Regions from separate parts of the Kurthia sp. YJT4 genome, predicted to be linked through region 1. Evidence: riboswitches for the same ligand, from Rfam matches in the RefSeq annotation. Region 1 holds a riboswitch; the other holds the start of a gene.
The links. Region 1 has a riboswitch for S-adenosylmethionine ahead of QN089_RS13180 (bifunctional homocysteine S-methyltransferase/methylenetetrahydrofolate reductase). Riboswitches for the same ligand answer to the same signal wherever they lie in the genome.
Positions count from the first base shown of each region.

Region 2: another riboswitch for S-adenosylmethionine. It lies ahead of metA (homoserine O-acetyltransferase MetA); the one in region 1 lies ahead of QN089_RS13180 (bifunctional homocysteine S-methyltransferase/methylenetetrahydrofolate reductase).

Region 1 covers NZ_CP126689.1:2,657,213-2,665,004, reverse strand. Annotated here, with positions in the region: gene QN089_RS13200 (acyltransferase family protein) at 1-1,143, shown strand, start outside; gene QN089_RS13195 (Na+/H+ antiporter) at 1,221-3,245, opposite strand; gene hemG (protoporphyrinogen oxidase) at 3,418-4,830, shown strand; gene QN089_RS13185 (class A sortase) at 4,853-5,518, shown strand; SAM riboswitch class I at 5,705-5,813, shown strand; gene QN089_RS13180 (bifunctional homocysteine S-methyltransferase/methylenetetrahydrofolate reductase) at 5,906-7,762, shown strand; gene metH (methionine synthase) at 7,743-7,792, shown strand, end outside.
Region 2 covers NZ_CP126689.1:1,304,432-1,312,223, forward strand. Annotated here, with positions in the region: gene QN089_RS06335 (amino acid permease) at 1-189, shown strand, start outside; gene QN089_RS06340 (aminotransferase class I/II-fold pyridoxal phosphate-dependent enzyme) at 237-1,397, opposite strand; SAM riboswitch class I at 1,561-1,673, shown strand; gene metA (homoserine O-acetyltransferase MetA) at 1,746-2,654, shown strand; gene QN089_RS06350 (elongation factor G) at 2,760-4,685, shown strand; gene QN089_RS06355 (chromate transporter) at 5,424-5,978, shown strand; gene QN089_RS06360 (chromate transporter) at 5,975-6,502, shown strand; gene QN089_RS06365 (GNAT family N-acetyltransferase) at 6,641-6,895, shown strand; gene QN089_RS06370 (DUF5680 domain-containing protein) at 7,011-7,454, shown strand; gene yeiL (transcriptional regulator YeiL) at 7,443-7,792, opposite strand, start outside.

The DNA of each region.
Region 1 (7,792 bases):
TATTATGGTGGTATGTACTTGGCTTCGGCAGTAACGGCAGTATTAATAGCTGTTATTGTACATCCAGCTAATTCCATTGCGAAGATTTTTAGTATTAAGCCGTTACTATGGATTGGTGAACGCTCTTATGGTATTTATATTTGGCACTTCCCAATCATTGTATTATTAGGAATTGCAGTTAAAACAGATGAGATTAGCGGTATGAAAATTCTATTAGCATTGGTTTTAACATTTATTTTATCAGCATTGTCGTATCGTTTTGTGGAAAATCCAATTCGTCGTGGGGAATGGCGTAATTGGTTGGCTGTCTTTAGAAACGGTACATGGTCGTGGAAGTGGAAACAGCAAAACATGAAACAGCGCTTTACAATGCTTGCTATTTCAGCGATTGCGATTGTTTTCACGTACGGTATGATTGTCGAACCTGCTCCACAAGCTTCTAAAGAGAATGAACTGGAGCAACATCTAAAAGAAGAGCAGCAAAAAGCGAAAAAAGAGCAAACCGCTGAAGAACGTAAAAAAGCAAAAGAAGAAGCCATTGCAAAAGCTAAAAAAGAAGCAAAAGAAGCAGCTGCAGCTGAGAAAAAAGCAAAAGCTGATGAAAAGACGAAAAAAGAAGCGCAATATAAAAAGGATGTCGCCAATGGTAAGATTGCATTAGCTAATACACCGATTACCGCATTGGGTGACTCTGTTATGCTGAGTGCTGCTAGTGCTTTACAAGCAGATTTACCGCGTATTGATGTCGATGCGACAGTGGCATTACAAGTTGATGCAGCGATTGATAAATTGCGTACAAAGGTGAATCAAGGACAGGTATCGAATACGGTACTAATTGGTTTAGGCTCGAATGGTACATTTACAAAAACGCAGTGGGAAGAGATTTATGAATTACTTGGATCAAAACGTCAAATATTCTTAATGAATGTACGCGTGAGTCGTAGTTGGCAAGATAGTGTGAATAAGACGATTCGAAATGCAGCGAAAGAATATGATAATGTACATGAGATTGATTGGTATGAAGCATCTAAAAATAAACCACAAATCTTTTATAATGACCATATCCACCCGAACCCTGAAGGTGGTAAATTCTATTCGAATTTAGTAGTTCATGAAATTGCAAAGTACAAAAAGAAAAAATAATACAAGAGACTAGAACAAAATTCTAGCTAAAAGCAAAAGAGCTTCAGCATATGAAAATGCCGAAGCTCTTTTGCTATTTATTCCACATGTTCGTATAATGCGATATTTTCCATGTAGTTTACAAGGCGACGTAAGTCTTTTTCTTGATCGCGTGTAATTTTGCCTTCTTCATATAATAAGTGAATTTCTTGACGTTCTGTTTCGAGCATCACTAAATTTAATTCTTCTTTTAGTTCTTCTTCGCGTACAGAGTCCATTGTGACTTTTTTTCGTAGGCGTTCGTATGCTTTTTGATATTCAAAAAGAATAACGGTGTATAGCTCAGGGTGATCTGATTTTTTTCGTTTTTCTTTTAAATAATCGATTGCTTTTTTATAAGCGTGTCGACGAACATCTTGACGCATGAGAACATACGATAGATATTTTTCTTTTTCGTTATTATAATGCTTTTTAGCAATAGATAACTCGCGTAAAACTTTTCGTAATGTAAACAATCCACGTTTCCAAGTGCTAATCGACAGCATTTTTTCGCGATCAGATATAGAATGTAATAATGACTGGTACATATGTTCATCAAGTTTATGATCTTTATACAATCCATTGATATAGTCACGTTCAACTTGTAATGCATTCAAGCGAATACGTTCTAATTTTGGTGCATGTTTTGAACTACCTGAATCATCTGCATTGGCTTCTAATTGTGTTTGTCTGAATAGATGTTGTAAATTATCAATTAAATCATAAATAATATAACGATTTTCCTCGTTAATTTTTGATTGCATCTTTTTTACAGTTTGCACTAACACAAAACTTTTCGCCTCATGGAATGACAGCTGACCTTCTTTTACAACCGTCATTTCTTCTTTATCCGTTAGTAACGGTAAGAAGGCTGTAGCAATAATCAGTGTGAAAAGAATAACACCAGAAGCTAAAAATAAGATTAAAGATCGTTCTGGAAATGGTTCTCCTGTATCGAGGAAGAAAGGTAATGATAAAATCCCCGCCATTGTGACAGCACCACGTACACCAACCAAACTACTAATTAGACTCATTTTCAGCGTTGGTTTTTCATCTCTTTTTCGCTTGAATTGCCACAGTGCAAATAAATGTGACCAAACGAAGCGTATAAGAAGAATGATTGCACCAATTGCAGATGCATAAAGAATTAAAATCCAATTATCGATTTGTGTATCTAAAATCGATTGCTCCATAGATAATGGAATATTTAAACCAAGTAATAAGAAAACAACGCCATTTAAAACGAATAAAACGATTTCCCAAGCACTCTCTGTTAGCACTTGTTCTTCTGCAAGGACAGTTTCGGTTTGTTCTTTGAAAATAGCTTGAATAATCCCCGCAATGACAACGGCGATAACGCCAGAAGCATGAAAAATATTTTCCACAATGAGATAAATGATAAAGGGCGTTAAAATTTGATAAAGTGTGTGGAAAACAGCATCTCGTATGCCAGCACGTCTAAAAGCAAATCGTAATTCAATTAGAACAAATCCAAGAACTAAACCTAAAATCCCTCCTGCTAAAAACGTATAAGAGAAATTTAAAATGGCACTTTGGAATGAAAAATACCCTGATACAGCTGCAGCAACTGCATATTTAAAAGCTACTAACCCTGAAGCGTCATTGATAAGTGATTCCCCGCGTACAACACTTAAAATCTTTTCAGGTATTCGAATACGTTTTGCAATGCCATTTACTGCAACAGGATCAGTAGGAGATAGGATGGCAGCAAGTGCAAAGGCAGCAGGGAGTGGAATTGTTGGCACAAGCCAGTGAATAAAATACCCACCGCCGATTGTTGTGATGAGTACCAGTACGATGGCATTCCCTAAAATAGGTAGTCTCATACTCCATAATTCTTTGCGTGGAAAATAGCGTCCATCATTGTATAATAACGGCGCAACAAAAAGTAATAAAAACCATTCGGTATCGAGTTCTAAGTCTAAGCTTGGAACGAAAAGTGCTAAAATAACACCGAGACCAATTTGAATTAAAGCAGTCGGTAAAAATTTTACATAGTGGCTAATAATATTAGACGCTAGTAAACCGATTAATAAAAAGAGTGTAATCATTAATAAATTCATAGCAAGACCCTTTCAAAATAGGATTAATTTAAGGTTACCGTAAATGGAACAAAAAGCTAAATTAAACGCTTGCGTATTTGAAAAGTGTTCAAGAGTTTGTAAGATAAAACAATGTGGTTCCGAGTCAATTTGATTTATACTAAGGAAGAACATGAATGAACGGAGATGACAGATGTTGAGAAAAGTAGTCGTAATTGGTGGCGGTATTACCGGAATGAGTACGATGCATTACTTGCAAAAACAAGCCAAAGAACAAGGGTTGGACCTCGCTTTGACATTGATTGAAAAAGACGCACAAATCGGTGGTAAGATGGTCACAAAACAACGTGATGGTTACTTAATGGAAGTTGGTGCAGATTCCATCGTGTCGCGCCATGCGAGTGTTCGAAAATTAATCGAAGAATTACAATTAGAAGATCGAGTTGTTTATAATGACACAGGCGTTTCATATATTTTAACGGAAAATCAGTTACATGCAATTCCAGAAGATAGCGTGTTTGGAATTCCTATGAATGAACAAGCATTAAATAAAAGTACGCTTATTTCAGAAGAAGGAAAAAAAGCTGTTTTACAAGACTTAGAAAAAACCGAACTCCCTTTTACAACAAATCATTCGGTCGGAGAATTTTTAACATATTATTTAGGTGAAGAAATTGTTCAAAAACAAGTCGCACCTGTTTTATCTGGTGTCTATTCAGGTGATTTGAATAAATTAACAATTGCTTCTACTTTACCCTATTTATTTGAATATAAAAATGAATTTGGAAGTATCATGCGTGGATTTGAAGCAAATAAAGCGTTCTACCAAGAGAATGCCAAAAAGAAATTCATCTCGTTTAAAAATGGCCTAGTAGAATTATTTGAACGAATCGAAGAAACACTAGAGAACGCGACGATTTTAAAAAATACATCGGTGGAATTGTTAAAACAAGACACGAATGGGTATAAGATTCAAATAGATACGGGTGAATGGTTAGATGCAGATGAAGTCGTATTAGCTGTACCGCACCAAGTCGCACAAAAACTATTGAAGGAAGAGCCTTTCCAACGTGATTTTGAAGAACTACAAACGGGTTCTATTATTACAGTTTACTTGGCTTATGATTTACCGAATGATGTGCTACCAGCAGATGGTACAGGATATATTGTATCATCAGGTAATGATGTAGATTGTAATGCATGTACATGGACAAGTCGCAAATGGCGTCATACTTCTAAAGACGATAAGTTACTTATCCGTATGTTTTATAAAAAGAATAATCCTCGTTTTGAAGAATTTTGTCAGATGACAAATGATGAATTAGCACAAATAGCACGTCAAGACATCGAAAAAAGCTTAAAAATAATAGATGAACCAACATGGATTGATGTAAAAAAATGGTTTGATGCGATGCCAATTTATAATTTACAACATAAACAAGCAGTTGAACGTATTGAAAAACAAATGGTGAAATATCATCCACATGTACATTTAGCTGGTTGTTCGTATTATGGTGTGGGGATTGGTTTATGTATTCAAAATGGTGAAGAAGTGGCTACGCGAGTTATGAATCAATTTATTCAAAGACAACGAGAATTCGTATAAAGTGTGAAAGGAGGATTCCATAATGAACAGGAAATTAAGTTTAACGATTGGCATTGTTTTGTTTGTTTTAGGTGTTGCACTAATTTTCAATAAACAAATTATGGGGTTCATCGTGTCACATATGAGTAATCAAGCAATTGAGCAGTTTGATGAACAAAAAGCACAAAATGCGGATGACGTAAGCTTTGATTTTGGTAATGTGGAAAATATTAGCTTACAAGATGTATTAAAGGCACAAATGAATCAAGGTGATGTACATTCAATTGGTGCATTAAGTGTTCCCGATGTATCTTTACAATTGCCTATTTTATACGGAATTTCAAATACAAATCTAGCAATTGGCGCAGGTACATTAAAGAAGGATATGAAGATGGGGCAAGGTAATTATGCATTAGCAGGTCATAATATGAATAATGATAAAACATTATTTAGCCCTTTAACGAAAGCAAAAAAAGGAATGCTTATGTACACAACGGACTATAAGCGTGTGTATACGTATAAAATTACAAAAATCTTTATTACAGAAGCAACTGACGTTCAAGTTATCGAAAATCAAGCTAAAAAAAGACTACTGACGCTCGTTACATGTAATTATGATGGTTCGAAACGATTAATTGTACAAGGTGAGTATGTCAATGCGCGTGACTTTGATTCAAATGCTGGCGATGCATTTACGATAAAAAAATAAAATATGAAGCGTATGAGATGTGAAAAAACCTCATACGCTTTTTTTTAATACCTATTACTGAATTTACGAAATATTGTGATAAAGTAAGCGCTTTTTCGTACAATATTTAGCTGAAAGTGGTAGAAGCTATTGACGGTACTCTATTTAAGAGGTATGATTCTTTTAATATTTTAAAAATTCAATAATTTCTTATCAAGAGAAGCCGAGGGACTGGCCCGACGACGCTTCAGCAACCAGCCATTTAGATGGTCAGGTGCTAATTCCAGAAGGACGTATGGTTCTTAAAAGATAAGAAGGCTTATTTTCAAGTGTCAGTTCAAACCTTCTTATGCAATGTAAGAAGGTTTTTTTATAGCTTTTTTGAAATGAAGGAAGGATGGGGAGTGTATGGGGTTACTAGAAGATTTAAAGACAAAGGTATTAACAGCAGATGGCGCAATGGGGACACTGCTCTATTCATATGGGATTGATTTTTGTTATGAAGAACTGAATGTTCGAAAGCCGGAAGTAATTGAGAATATTCATAAACTATATATTGAAGCGGGCGCTGATGTCATTCAGACGAATACGTACACAGCGAATACGATTAAGTTAGCTCGCTACGGTATTCAAGATGAATATGAAGCACTGAATCGTGCGGGTGTAGAGGTAGCGAAAAGAGCTGCAAAGAATGGCGAGTACGTACTTGGAACAATTGGTGGAATTCGAGGTATTCGTAAGGATGAACATTCACTAGATGAGATTATTGAATCACTTGTTTTACAAGCAAAAGTATTACTTGATGCAGGTGTAGATGGTTTACTACTCGAAACATTTTACGACTTAGAAGAGCTTGAAACATTAGTGAAAACAATTCGCATATTCTCAGATGGACCGATTGTAGCGCAAGTTTCGATGCATGACCCAGGGGTTTTATTAAATGGAATGAAGTTGAATGATGCACTGCAACATTTAGAAAGAGCTGGAGCTGATGTTGTCGGTGTGAACTGTCGGTTAGGCCCGTACCATACAGTGAAGGCGCTTGAAAATGTTGAGCTACCAAAGAACTCGTTCTTATCTGCGTATCCGAATGCAAGTCTACTCGATGTAGAAGAAGGAAAAGTGGTATATGAATCAGAAGCAGAATATTTTGGGCGCGCTGCAGTTGAATTACGTGATGAAGGGGTTCGCTTAATTGGTGGATGCTGTGGAACAACACCTGAACATATTCACGAAGTGAAGAAACATTTATCAGATGTTTTACCAATGGAAAATAAAGAAGTTATCACAACTAAAGAAGAAGTGATTCGTGAAGCTAATGTGTCTAAATTTGAACCACTTCACGAGAAAGTAAAAAAAGGGCGTTCCATTATCGTTGAACTTGATACACCGCGCCATTTAGAAACGGAAAAGTTTTTAGAGGGAGCAGCGATTTTACAAAAAGCGGGCGCCGATATTGTCACAATGGCAGATAATTCACTTGCTTCACCGCGTGTATCGAATGTGGCGATGGGATCGATTTTAAAATATGAAAAGAATGTACGAGCATTAGCACATATTACATGTCGTGACCGTAATTTAATCGGGCTACAATCTCATTTGATGGGCTTAGATGCATTAGGTATTCACGATATTTTAGCTGTGACAGGTGATCCAACAAAGGTAGGGGATTTCCCAGGTGCTACAAGCGTCTATGATGTATCGAGCATTGAATTACTACAATTAATTAAAAAATTAAACGAAGGTATTTCTTTCTCGGGAAAACCACTACGTAAAAAGGCAAACTTCTCTGTAGCGGCAGCATTCAATCCGAATGTACGTGTCGTCGAACGTGCCATTCCACGTTTAGAGAAAAAGATTGAAGCAGGTGCGGATTATTTCATTACACAGCCTGTTTACTCAAAAGAGAAAATTATTGAAATTTATGAAGCAACAAAACATTTAGATACACCGATTTACATCGGAATCATGCCACTAACAAGTTTACGAAATTCTGAGTTTTTACACCATGAAGTGCCAGGCATTAAGTTGTCAGATGAAGTACTTGAACGTATGAAAGCAGCAGATGGCGATAAAGAACGCGCACAGGCAGAGGGTGTCCAAATTGCGAAAGAATTAATTGACACAGCTGCATCACTCTTTAACGGTATTTATCTGATTACACCGTTCATGCGCTACGATATGTCTGTTGAATTAATTCACTACATTAAGGAATTAGATGAAAAGGTTAAGGGAGGAAGTCACATTGTCGAAACATCTCATTGAAGAAAGAATTAAAGATCATATTCTCGTATT
Region 2 (7,792 bases), 1.4 Mb from region 1:
TTAACGATTGGCACGATGATTATGGTAGGAGGACTTGCTGTAGCGATGTTCTTCATTCCAAGTATGCGCTCTCAAATTCTCTTTACAGCAGTCATTGTAGCGGCAGTCATGCTTATGTATTACTTTACACAACGTAAAAAAGCACCTGTTGACCTGTTACAACCAGAACCTGAAACACCTCTTGAATAATAAAAAGTCTGAATCCTTATTGATGATGGGATTCAGACTTTTTCTGTTTATAAAGTTGCGAGTCTTGAAACAGCTTCTTGTAATAGTTTTTCATCTTGAACGAGTGCGATGCGTACATGGTTTCTGCCCGATGCACCGAAGATCGAACCGGGTACAAGTACAACGCCTGTTTGTTCAATAACATGATAGACAAATTCTTTGTCATCCATCTGTTGTTGCGGATACTTCGCATAAACGAACATACCACCAGCAGATGGTGCGAGTTCCCAACCAATTGCTTCAAGACCTTCTGATAGTACACGATGTCTTGTCGAAAAAATGGTACGCAATTCATCTGTAATTGATTCCGCATTGTCGAGTGCAACACATGCCGCATCTTGAATTGGACGGAATGTACCATAATCAAGGTGTGATTTGAGTTCGCCCAATGTTTCAATGACGGAAGCGTTTCCAACGATATACGCAATACGAGCGCCTGCAAGACTAAAGCTCTTAGAAAGTGAATTAATCTCGACACCCACTTCTTTTGCACCTGGTACTTCCAAAAAGCTAAGCGGCTTTGTACCTTCAAAATAGAATTCTGAGTAGGCGGCATCGTGAATGACGATTAAGTTATGTTTTTTCGCAAAAGCAATCGCCTTTTCAAAGAATGCGACAGAAGGCATTGCTGGAACGGGATTCCCTGGAAGATTTAAAATGAGCATTTTCGCACGTGCACAAATATCTTCTGGAATGGCATCAAAATCAGGTAAAAACTGATGTTCAGCTGTTAATGGCATCGCATACGCTTCACATTTTGCGAGATGAATGCCTGCTGCATAAGCTACATAGGCAGGGTCCGTTGTTAAGACGATATCTCCTGGATCACAAAATGCGAGCGGTAAGTGCACAAGTCCTTCCTGAGAACCCATCGTTTGAATGATCTCTGTTTGTGGATCTAATTCCACGCCACTACGACGTTGATAATAGTTGGCAACTGCTTCATGAAATCGCTCCGTTCCACCGAGCGTATAGCCATAACTATCAGCCTTTTCAGCTTGTTTTGCTAATTCTTCTCGCACAATTTGAGCAGGTGGTAAGTCAGGACTTCCCAAACTTAAATCAATAATTTTTGTGCCTGTTGCCGCTTTCTTTTTTGCAGCAGCTTTTAAACTACCGAAAATGGCTTTCGGAAATTGATTCATTAATGTTGAACGATGCATCGTCATCATGTTGTGTCACTCCTTTAATTCGCTTATTTCTTCTTTATTTTACCATATTGTATTTGGCTAAAAACACTATTTACGTTTTTTAACGAGAGATTTTATTGAATTATCAGAAATGTTTGCTATTAAAGTATGGTTCTGCTATGATAGTTAATAATTCAATATTGTCTTATCAAGAGAAGCCGAGGGAATGGCCCGATGACGCTTCAGCAACCTCTGTTTAAAACAGAAAGGTGCTAATTCCTACAGAAGCTCCATTATGCTTCTGATAGATAAGAGTCGGATACATATGTGTAACCTCATTCTTATCAAAGAGTGAGGTTTTTTTATATTTAAAGGGGGAGTTTCATCATGCCAATCAATATACCAAGTGGGCTACCAGCAACTGAAATTTTAAAAGAGGAAAAGATTTTCATTATGGACGAAGTGCGTTCGACAAGCCAGAACATTCGTCCGTTAAATATTTTAATTTTTAACTTAATGCCTGAAAAAGAAAAGACCGAGTTACAATTACTTCGTCTTTTAGGAAATACACCACTTCAAGTAAATGTTACGTTTTTAAATACGGCGACACATGAATCAAAAAATGTTAGTAAAAATCATTTAGAGTCATTTTATACGACGTTTGAACATGTAAAACACCGTAAATTTGACGGTATGATTATTACAGGAGCGCCAATTGAATTATTTGAATTCCATGAAGTTGATTTTTGGGATGAGATGGTCGAGATTATGGAATGGACGAAAACAAATGTCACGTCTGTTTTGAATATTTGTTGGGGCGCACAAGCGGCACTCTACTATCATTATGGTATTGGAAAATATACATTACCGTCAAAATGTTCGGGTGTGTTCGATCACATCGTGCATGATAGTACCGTTAAGTTAATTCGCGGATTTAATGATGTATATACAGCACCACATTCACGTAATACCTCTGTTTCAAGAGAGGCTATTTTAAACCATCCTGATTTAGAACTCGTGTCTGAATCAGACGAAGCAGGGGCATTTATTATCGTATCGCGTGATGAAAAACAAATTATGATTACAGGTCATTTAGAATATGATGCAGATACATTAAAGCAAGAATATGACCGTGATGTTGCAAAGGGCATCGAACCGCAAGTACCAAAACACTATTTCCCGAACGACGATCCAACGAAAAAACCGTTGAATCGTTGGCGTTCACACACGCATCTATTATTCTCCAATTGGTTGAATTACTATGTGTACCAAGAAACACCGTATGAATGGGAATAAACAGCAAACCATCTTTTTTCGTGTATATTCGAAAGAAGATGGTTTTATTATTGGACATGATATAATTCATAGTAGAGACGCTTTGATAAGAAATGAGGAAAGATAATGAAGAAAACAATTGGCATTTTAGCGCATGTAGATGCAGGGAAGACCACCTTTTCAGAGCAATTACTTTTTCATACGAAAAGTATTCGCACCATTGGGCGTGTCGATCATCAAAATGCACATTTAGATTTGCATGAGATTGAACAACAGCGTGGCATTACCGTTTTTGCGGAACAGGCCACTTTTACATATCGAGAAAATGATTATACGGTGATTGATACACCAGGACATGTCGACTTCGCGGCAGAGATGGAGCGTTCGATTATGGCACTGGATGGGGCAATTCTTCTATTAAATGGAACAGACGGTGTACAGGGACATACAGAAACAGTTTATCGTTTACTAAGAAAATATCGTATTCCTACACTGTTTTTCGTTAATAAAATGGATTTAATTAGTGCCAATGCAGCAACAGTGACAGAAGAAATTCAACAAGAATTAATGGAATATGCACTACCATTTCATGACTGGGCAACAGGAATAGAAGAATTTGCAGGACGAGATGAGCAATATTTAGAAGACTATTTAGAAGAAAGTTTATCCGAAAGCGAATGGCAAAAAAGGCTTTCAAAAGCTTTCATGGCACAAGAGCTTTCACCGATTTTATATGGCTCAGCATTAAAAGATGAAGGCATCGATTTTGCATTAGAAGTGCTAGATACATTGCTCCAGCCACAGCATAAATCGGGAGAGTTACAAGGAATGATTTATAAAATTCGTCACATTGAACAAAATCAACGTATGGCTTTTATAAAAATTCATCAAGGTTCGTTGAAAGTAAGAGACGATGTACGCTGTGGTGGGAATTGGTTTAAAATCACACAAATTCGTAAATATCACGGTAAAAAATTTGAGGAATTACAGCGAGCGGAAGCAGGTGATACGGTAGCGATAATTGGTTTGAAAGAAGCAAAAGTTGGTATGGGAGTAGGTGAATTTACGCCTTCTTATGAAATAGATTTGCGTCCAACGATGCGCACACAAATTGTTTATGAAGGCGCCTTACATCCAAAAGAGTTACTAGCATATTGTCGTTTGTTAGAAGCAGAAGATCCAGCACTTAGTGTGACGTGGCAAGAAGAAATACAGAAAATAACACTTCATATTATGGGTGAGATTCAATTAGAAGTGCTACAGCAAATTTTTGAAGAACGCTTTAGCGAGCAAATTGCATTTACAGAACCGACAATTATCTATAAAGAGACGATTCAACAGACGGTACGAGGATACGGCCATTTTGAACCGTTAAAGCATTATGCAGAGGTGCATTTACAAATCGAACCAAATGAACGTGGAGCTGGAATTGAAGTAACGAGCAAGTGCCACCCGAATGATTTAGCAATCGGACTGCAAAATATGATTCAGCAATCACTCATTGAAAAAAAGCATCGTGGTATTTTAACAGGTTCTGAAATAACGGATTTACGTGTAACGATTTTAACAGGACGCTCGCATCCGAAACATACAGAGGGTGGCGATTTTAGAGAAGCGACATTACGCGCTTTGCGACAAGGATTAGAACAAGCGGAAAATCAATTGCTTGAACCATATTATTCATTTTCATTGAAGGTACACCATGAACTATTTGGACGTATTGTCACAGATGTAACGAATCGCCATGCACAAGTAGATGAACCACAATTTATGGGTGAACAGGTATATATGACAGGTCGTGCACCAGTTGCAACGATGCGTGACTATCCAATTCAGTTTGCTGCTTCAACGAATGGTCGAGGTAGTCTGCAACTCCGTGTTGATGGTTATGATGTGTGTCATAATGCAGAGGAAGTAATAGAGCAAATGGCGTATCAAAAAGATGCTGACCCTGAGTACAGTTCAAATTCAGTATTTTGTGCAAAAGGAAAAGGCTATTCCGTTCATTGGACAGAAGCCAAAGAAGCGATGCACTGTCCAATGAATGACTAAAAGAAGAGTATATTTGGAAAATTAAGCTAAATTCCGAATATACTCTTTCTTGTTGTTTAAGCTTAATCATGTATATTTTAAGAAATCACTAGATAAATGTTTTATATCTCAAAAAAATAAATTTTACCTTCAATCAAAATGCAGATGGAAAGCCGATTAAATATACAGTAAAAGAAGATACAGAACTGAAAGATTATGAAGTATCCGTCGACGTAGAGAATAAAGGGAATATTGTCATCAACAATCTGTTATTGAACGTATTGAAATCCCCGCTTATATCAGTAATTTACAACAGATTATAGAGCGAGAAATTGTCCCAAAAGAAAGAATGCTTAAAATGTATAAAACAGAAACAGTAGAAGAAATAAAGACAATTGTTATAACCTATTCGACGAAAATAGATGCAATGAAAGATATTCTTTACTTTTCAAATGGACACGAATGAACAGAATCATATCACCTAGAACGTCGTGTAATTTACCATGTCTGTTTAGCAGAATGCAGTCGTTTAATCCAAATGGATGCGTGGACATCCATTTAACTATAAATAAAATGTAGAGAAATCTATGAATAAATGATTAAATTTGTATAAAAATCAAGTTATTTTTTTAAAACATTCAGTAAGAAGAACTTCATTTTTATTATAAACAACTAAAAGGAATTTTCTTTATTTTCAAAAAGAAGTATGTGTATTTCAAAAAAAAGGTATAATGGAAAGAAGTACATGGAGGTGTTTTTTTGCGACAACAAAAAGCCATTTTCATTTCTTTTTTTCGTTCAGGTGTACTAGGTTTTGGTGGAGGCCCTTCGGTTATACCTTTAATTGAAAGAGAAATAGTGAAAAATTTTAAATTGATGGATTCAGATGAGTTTGCGAACACATTAGCGATTGCGAATACGTTACCAGGTCCAATTGCAACAAAAATGGCAGGGTATGTCGGTTACCGTGTAGCAGGTATTACAGGCATGCTCAATGCACTTGTAGCAGCGGTTATACCGACTGTAGTAGCTGTTATTCTGTTATTAGGTAGTTTACAAAAGTTTCAAGAAGTACCATTTGTTCAAGGTATGACAAAAGGTGTTATACTTGTCGTATCTGCGATGATGTTTAGCTTGATGGTTGATTTTTTGAAAAAATCTTACTATAAGCTAGGAATTCTAACGGGTTTAGTTTTATTAGCGATCAGTATCATTTTAATGGTTATTCTCAATCTACATCCAGGGATTGTTATTGTATCATTCCTTGTATTAGCGTTTGTTCTTCCAGTTCGTAAGGGAGGCAAAAGTACATGATTTATTGGCAATTATTCGTTGTATTCCTCTATACGAATTTGATTGGTTATGGAGGAGGTCCTGCAACGATTCCATTAATGGAAGAAGAAGTGGTGCAGCAACATCATTGGATGACGACAGAGGAGTTTAGTAATACAGTTGGTCTGGCGAATGCTCTACCAGGTCCGATTGCAACAAAGATGGCAGGGTACATTGGATATGAACAGGCAGGTATTATTGGAGCCATTATTTGCCTTTTTGCAACAATTATGCCATCATTAATTTTAATGATAGCTCTTTTAGGGCTACTAAATAAATTTAAAAAGTCACAACGTGTACAGCGACTTTCCACATATGTCTTACCAGCAATCGCTATTTTGATGGGGCAACTCGCATATAGTTTCTTAAAAACATCGATGGATTCCTCGGGTATTTGGTTATCCATCATATTAGTCGCAATTTGTTATATTTTGATTGATATCGTAAAAATAAATGTTATTTTTTTAATCGTTTTGAGTCTTATATTAGGTGGTTTTTTCTTATAAAAGGAGGTATAAGACAGTGGATAAATTACGTAAGCATTCTTCACACTAAATTACATTTAGGAGGAGAATAAAATATGAAAGTAACTTTTTCAAAACAAAAACAATTTTCAAAAGAACAATTAGCAGAACTATATAACGATGTCGGTTGGTTTAGTTCGTGTTGTCGGTGATGGTTTAACAATCATCTATGTCCAAGATATTTTGGTAAAGGAAGCTGAACAAAATCAAGGAATTGCCTCGCACTTATTAGAGGATGTATTACACACATTTGCTTCTGTACGACAAAAAGTATTGTTAACGGAAGAAGCACCAGACGTTCGTCACTTCTATGAAAAGCACGGTTTTACATCTTGTAATCAAGGCGAAACAGTCGCTTTTGCAAAATTCACATAAACGAAAAAACACTTTGGAATCATTTCCAAGGTGTTTTTTTAGTTCAAATAGAAGGAATTCGATTATGAAACAGTGAAAAGGGAATAAGAAGAAAAAGTGTAAAGTAGGTGAAGAGATGGGAGATTTAAAAGCATTTATTTGGAAAGTGAAAAAATCGATTTATGCAGAGAATGCAGATCACTATGTACAAGGTGGATTACGCCATACAACATTCAAAGATGGTTTCTATCACTTTGAAAATCAAGAAATTGGCCATCGCTACTATTCTGGGCATGAGGTCATTTATAAAAAAGATGAACCTATTTGGACAATGGTTTATTCGGGTGGCATTTTAAATGATGATATAGGTGAGAAGCGACTATTATCTTTTTTACGCCGTGCCCTTGTAGAAGAGGAAAGGACCAATATATTACGTGGTCCGAGCTTCTACCAAGAGGAACATCTACTTTATTTGAATGAATTTTACGGTGGTATTGATCGATTTTCCGGACGTGAATATATCCGTTTTGGCACACATATTATTTATGAACTTCACTATAGCGGTGGTTTACTCGACTAAGTCAAGTAAACTCACATCAAGATGGTGCGTGACAGTCGCCATCTTTTGTAATGCAGTCACATCTTCAATGATATAAGTGCGACCTTGTTTCGATAACTTTTTCTGTTTAATGAAATGTGCAAAAACATGGAGTAAATGGCGATAAGAGACACCGAGATATTCACATACTTCGGTGTGCTTTTCTTTGTAAATACCTTCATGAGAAGAGATTAAAATAAATTCCGCAAGTCGATTTTCAAGTGGGAAGGAGAGCCCCTGTGCAAAGCGAGATGAGTGCATCGTAGCTTTTCGACTTAAATAGGCGCAAAGAAGGCGCAAGAAATGTGCATCTTGTAGTA